2 linked regions of the Agarilytica rhodophyticola genome follow. The protein of the gene in region 2 interacts with the protein of the main gene of each other region in a pairwise test. Links are inferred from orthologs where the notes say so. Each region holds a gene or a part of one and is shown on either strand. Other genes may lie near its edges.

Region 1 (3,237 bases), 5.9 Mb from region 2 along the record:
CGGCAACACCGAAGCCTGTGGTAGTTAAAATTGAGATAAGTTCAAAGCTACCTTTTAAAATACTGTCGCTGACATCATAGGTATTAGAGTACGCCAGATAGCTTGAGGTAATGATTGTAGACAAAATAATGATAGCGGCATAAAACTGAAATTCTGGATCTCTAATATAGTGTGAAACGCCTTTTTCTCGCCATGCGAAAAAGTGCAGGGCAAAATTAATTCCTGATAACACCATGAAAATCATACAGATAATCATGATCGGCGCACTATTGAAATGGCCGATGCTGGCATCGTAAGTAGAGAAGCCACCGATCGCTACCGTAGAAAAAGCATGGCTAACAGCATCAAAAATACCCATGCCGACGATCCAGTAAGCCAGGGCGCAACAAATAGTTAAACTGAGGTAAATAAAAAACAGGGCTTTTGCCGTTTCAGTAATCCGTGGTGTTAATTTACTGTCTTTTACAGGCCCTGGTGTTTCAGCTTTATACAGCTGCATGCCGCCAATGCCTAGCATTGGCAAGACGGCAACCGCGATAACGATAATGCCTATTCCTCCGAGCCATTGCAGTTGCTGGCGATAAAATAAAATAGATTTAGGCAGATGTTCTAAACCTGTGATGACGGTTGCGCCTGTGGTAGTAAGCCCTGACAGAGATTCAAAGACTGCATCGGCAAAGGATAAATGAGTAGCGTCGGCAATTAAAAATGGTAGCGACCCAAACAGAGCAAGTACGATCCAGAACAGTGATGTAATTAGAAATCCGTCTTTGGTTCTCATGTCCTGCTTGATTTTATGCACTGGAAACCAAGCGGTGAGGCCGGTAATAAAAGTAATCGCAAAAGCTAAGAAAAACGCTGCAGATGTGCCGTCGTGATAGATAAACGAGACAAAAATTGGTGGTGCCATTGTTAAGCTAAAGAGCATTAACAATAGGCCGAGCACTTTGAAAATAATGGAATAGTGCATACTTTGCGCTTAGAAAAAAGTGAATCCAACCTGGAATAATCTTTCCACGTCACTGGTGTAACGTTTATCTATCAAAAATAAAATCACATGATCGCCAGACTCAATAATTAAGTCATCGCTGGCAATAATCACTTCATGTTTGCTGTCCACAACGGCGCTATTAGCGAGAGCGAGGCCCATCGAAATTTCCGGTGAGCGGGTTAGGTCCTTTTCTTCTTCTTGACGTTCTCTCACGACTGCACCGATAGTTGCGCCTTCTGGCAGATCGATATCTTCAATGGCCTTACCCACAACTTTGGAGTTCTTTTCGTCTCCATGAGCAATGACTTCAATTGCTTCGGCTGCGCCTCTGCGAAGAGAGTGAACATTAACTATATCACCTCGCCTTACATGGGCTAACAAACTGCCAATAGTTGTCTGCTGTGGTGATATGGCGATATCGATTTCGCCACCCTGAACCAAATCTACATAAGCCGGGTTATTAATTAAGGTGAGAACTTTTTTTGCTCCCATACGCTTGGCTAACAAAGACGACATAATATTCGCTTCATCAGAGTTGGTAACCGCTAAAAAGACATCTGTGTCTTCAATATTTTCTTCTTGTAGGAGATCCTGATCGGAAGAGCTTCCCTGCAATACAATGGCGTGATTGAGGTGCTCTGATAAAAAGCTAGCGCGCTTAGTATTGTATTCGATAACTTTGACAGAATATTGTTTTTCCAGCTTAAGTGCCAAGCGCAGGCCGATGTTACCGCCGCCGGCGATAATAATACGCTTATAGGCTCTATCGAGGCGACGTAATTCACTCATTACCGCGCGGATATCTTCTCGGGCGGCGATAAAGAACACCTCGTCATCGGCTTCTATTACAGTAGAACCTGTGGGCATCAGTGGTCTATTGCGTCGATAAACAGCGGCAACACGAGTTTCCACATTGGGCATATGCTTGCGAATAAAGCGCAATTCTTGACCCACTAACGGCCCACCATAATAAGCTTTTACCGCTACTAATTGTGCCAGGCCATCAGCAAAATCCAGCACTTGTAGTGCGCCAGGTTGTTCTACCAGACGATAAATATAATCCGATACCACTTGCTCTGGACTGATGATGACATCGATGGGTATGGCTTCATTGCGAAAGAGACCATCGTGAGATGCATATTCCTGGGAGCGAATGCGAGCAATCTTGGTGGGAGTACGGAACAGACTGTAGGCAATTTGACAGGCCACCATGTTGATCTCATCAATACCTGTAACAGCGATGAGCATATCGGCATCTTCAATCCCGGCCTGGAGCAAAATCTCTGGATAAGAAGCATGGCCGGCTACCACGCCAATATCGAGACGGTCCTGTAACTCACGTAAATTATCCACATCTGAATCAACAACTGTGATGTCATTGGCTTCGCTGGACAAATTAGATGCGAGTGTGCCGCCGACTCGGCCAGCACCCAAAATAATTATTTTCATACCTTGGATTCGTGCAAGTGCACGCTGCTCTTAGTTCATGATCGCTCTTTTTTAATAAGAGCATAGTAGAAGCCATCATGACCGCCTACCTGTGGGAAAAGTTGTCTTCCCATTGGCCGCTCGATCCCCCAGCTAATGTCGTTATATACTTCCGTAAGCGGCAAGTGTATAGCGTCAGCCTGTTGCTCTACAAATGCCTTGATCAAATTTTCGTTCTCTTCAGGTAATACTGAACATGTTGCGTAAACAAGTAAACCACCCGGTGCCAGTGTCTGCCAAAGCTGTTTAAGCAAACGTGCTTGTAAATTAGCCAACTGCGCTATATCACTGTTTCGACGTAGTAACTTAATATCTGGATGGCGACGTATGACACCGGTAGCTGAGCAGGGAGCATCCAATAGTATGCGATCAAAAAGTGCACCGTCCCACCAACGAGATATATCTTGTGCATCGCAGGTAATTAATGTGGCATCCAGCTCTAAGCGTGCAAGGTTTTCTTTAACCCTTTGCATACGAGAAGCCTCTAGGTCTAATGCAACGACCTCTTTAAGCTCCGCTTCTTGCTCGGCAATATGGCAGGTTTTGCCGCCGGGAGCGCAACACGCATCGAGAACACGTTGGCCTGGCGCTAAATCTAATAGTGTGGCGGCAAGCTGGGCGGCTTCGTCTTGCACACTGCAACTTCCATTTTCAAAGCCAGGTAATTGGGTTACATCTACAGGCTTGGATAGGGTTAAACCAACCGGAGAAAATTGACAAAGTGAAAATTCGTAATCATTTTCTTTAAGTTGATCGAC
Region 2 (3,319 bases):
CAGGTCACGGATAAAGTTTCCTTGAATGTCTTCGGGCAGTTCTTCTAGTACCTCACCGATAACATCTTTATCTACTAGATCCCACACAACTTTACGCGAAGGAGGGGGAGAAGACTCAAGTAGGCGAGCAATCTCTACAGGACGCAAGCTATTTACCATCTTGGCTATCTGCTGCAGAGTACCGCTTCCTAGTAGCGTCTGTACTCTGGCCAAGTGGGTTTGGCTTTTGGTCTCTTCGGTAGCTTGTTGCATGTAACTCTTTATAGGTTGTAGGCTATCTAGGTAATAGGTTATCTAGTAATAAGTTATCTAGGTTTATATCTAAGTTATATCCGAGTTATGCCTCGGTGTTTCCTTACATTTGCTGGCACTAGCCTTATATTAAGGCGCACACTATTTGCCGGTTTATTCTTCTTCGTCAAATCTATTATTAATCAATTCAACGAGTGCGGCCATGCTTTCTTCTGAGTCCTCACCTTCAGTAATTAACGTAATTTCGCTGCCCTTCGCCGCAGCTAACAGCATCAGAGCCATGATACTTTTGCCGTCTATAGTTTTGTCGGCGAAGCGAACTTTTACGCTACTGCTATATTTATTTGCTGTATTCGCAAAGCGTGTGGCTGCGCGCGCGTGTAAGCCAAGTTTATTAATGATTTCTATTTGCTGTTCGAACATGCATTAGCCATTTTTTAAGTTATTGTTTTGTAATTGTCGGTGACGAACTTGAACATCCTTATATGTTTCTTTTAAATTTTGATACAAGCGTTCGCTAATATACACTGAACGATGCATTCCACCAGTACAGCCAATTGCTACTGTGAGATAGCTTCGATTATTATTTTCAAATGAAGGTATCCATTTAGCAACAAATCCAGTGATATCGTTAATCATCTCCTCTACGCTATTCTGGCTCGACAAGTAATCTGCTACTTCAACATCAAGGCCAGTTTTGAGACGTAAACCTGGTTCCCAGTGAGGATTAGGAAGGCTGCGAACATCAAAAATAAAATCAGCGTCGGTAGGAGCTCCATACTTGAATCCAAAGGAACTGAACATAATTGACATGCTCTTGCTTTGGGGGCCAACGATGAGTTGTCGCATGGTGCTGCGCATTTCGTGCAAATTGAGAGCACTAGTATCGATGATAATATCGGCAAAACCGACAATAGGAGCAAGGATATCCCGTTCTTTTTCAAGTGCCTCATTAAGTCCAGTATTTTCATCCGACAAAGGATGGCGACGGCGAGTTTCACTAAAACGCTTGATTAATACATTGGTATGAGTGTCTAGATAGATAACTTTATAGTTTTCACGGGGGATTTGGGAGGATTTTAATATGCCCGAGAGAGTGCCTAAATCCTTGTCGAGATTTCTCGCGTCTATACCAATGGCAAAACGTTCCTTCTCTTGCTGATTTATATGCTCAATCAATGATGGCAACAAGGTGACGGGAATATTATCAATACAGGTAAACCCTTCATCTTCCAGTAGATGTAAGGCTGAAGTTTTGCCCGACCCTGAGCGACCACTGATTACTAAAAAGCTCATGACAGATCCCGCTTATATAGAGGTTAAGATGACGATGTTATCGCATCGAAAAGTGCATCATCAGATGATACGGAACGTATTGTGCTGACAAAATCAGCATCTTGTAAAAGTTGTGCCAAGCTTGCCAACGACTCTAGATGGCTACTCTCTGCATTTTCCGGTACTAACATTGCAAATATAATATCAACTGGCTTGCCGTCCACTGCGTCGAAGTCAATGGGGGATGCTAGTGTCATGCAGGCGCCATATGTATGACCGCCGGTATTAAAGCGGCAATGAGGAATTGCGATACCATCACCAATACCGGTTGTACCCAATTTTTCTCGGTTAATAAGACTTTGATAAAGTTCATCGACATCAAAGCCTTCGATATCGTTCGCAAAATTCTGTGCCAGTGTTTCAATCACACGCTTTTTACTGCCACCTTCAATTTTTGCCACTGTTCTCTTTGTTGAGAGAATGCTTTTAATTAACATAGATTCTTTGGTAGTTTTTTAAACAATTTTAATAATAAAGACTGCCATTTTATCAGTTTTATTTACTGTGTAACGAACACAATACACTGTGTGTTTAGCAATGATTATTTTTTATCTTATCCAGTACTATATAGATAAAACGTATACAAAATATGGAGTCGTGGGCGAATGGGCCAACTAGCCCCCTTAAAATAAAGATATACGTGTTTAGCTTGGCGTATTAGAAGATTGCTCAACTATATTTAGGAAGACATAGATGAATGTCGATTCAATAGTTTATTGCGCAAGCCAATACACAAAAATACAGAGTGCTCTATAACATTAAGACTAATAGTTTAAACTAGTCGTTTACGCTCGTTGGAAGGTGGAATGCCAAGTGACTCTCGATATTTGGCTATGGTTCTACGGGCAACTTTAATACCTTTCTCTTCAAGTATTCCTGTGATCTTCGAGTCACTCAAGGGTTTTCTGGCGTTTTCAGCAGCGATTAGTTTTTTAATAATGGCGCGAATAGCGGTTGAAGAGCATTCTCCACCTGCTTCTGTTGCTACATGGCTTGAGAAAAAGTACTTAAGTTCAAATATACCTTGTGGTGTATGCATATATTTTTGCGTTGTTACCCGAGAAATTGTCGATTCATGCATTTCAACAATTTCCGCAACATCGTGTAATACCATAGGTTTCATAGCTTCTGGGCCATGATCAAGAAAGCCCTGTTGCTTCTCAACGATGCATGTAGCCACTTTCAATAATGTCTCATTGCGGCTCTGCAAGCTTTTTAAAAACCACCTAGCTTCCTGAAGGTTATCTCTTAAAAAGGTATTGTCAGTGCTTGAGTCTGCTCTTTTAACTAAGGACGCATAATCATTATTGATGCGAATTCGAGGAGCTATTTCAGGGTTTAACTGCACTGTCCAACGATCATCTACCTTTTTAACAAAAACATCAGGTACCACATATTCGGTTGAGTCTGTGCCAATATGTTCCCCTGGGCGTGGGTTAAGCGTCTGAATGACTTTAATAGCAAGTTGCAGTTCGGCTTCTTTAATCTTCAATTTGCGCATTAACTGCTTGAAATCTCGATTGCCAAGTACTTCTAGGTAGTCTTCAATAATTTTACGGGCGTAATTAACGCCTGGTTCATTAGGATCATACTGGTTTAGCTGTATCAGTAAACACTCGCTGATATTTTGGCTGGCTACCCCTATGGGATCAAATTGCTGAATTCTGTGCAATACAGCAACTAGCTCATCCATCTCTAATTCTTCATGATGGGCTTGTAGGCCTGTGTATAT

What was found.
Region 1: the proteins of BVC89_RS03940 (region 2) and trkA interact in binary tests that used the Escherichia coli proteins (3 or more experiments, as listed by UniProt). The link is inferred for Agarilytica rhodophyticola from one-to-one orthologs.

The regions. Positions count from the first base shown.
Region 1 is NZ_CP020038.1:6,796,145-6,799,381, reverse strand. Bases 211-3,111 are described here. They hold trkA (Trk system potassium transporter TrkA), read right to left. Parts: upstream 2,441-3,111; coding sequence 980-2,440; downstream 211-979. Other genes in these bases: rsmB (16S rRNA (cytosine(967)-C(5))-methyltransferase RsmB), read right to left, coding at 2,476-3,111; BVC89_RS28000 (TrkH family potassium uptake protein), read right to left, coding at 211-970. Outside these bases: more of BVC89_RS28000, read right to left, coding at 1-210; more of rsmB, read right to left, coding at 3,112-3,237. UniProt on the Escherichia coli protein: Part of the constitutive potassium transport systems TrkG and TrkH. May regulate the transport activity of TrkG and TrkH systems. Binds to NAD(+) and NADH.
Region 2 is NZ_CP020038.1:927,728-931,046, forward strand. The notes cover bases 299-3,281. They hold BVC89_RS03940 (PTS sugar transporter subunit IIA), read right to left. Parts: upstream 2,025-3,281; coding sequence 1,572-2,024; downstream 299-1,571. Other genes in these bases: BVC89_RS03930 (HPr family phosphocarrier protein), read right to left, coding at 406-675; rapZ (RNase adapter RapZ), read right to left, coding at 679-1,548; BVC89_RS03945 (RNA polymerase factor sigma-54), read right to left, coding at 2,360-3,281. Also shown: mgtE (magnesium transporter), read right to left, coding at 1-252; more of BVC89_RS03945, read right to left, coding at 3,282-3,319. UniProt on the Escherichia coli protein: Seems to have a role in regulating nitrogen assimilation.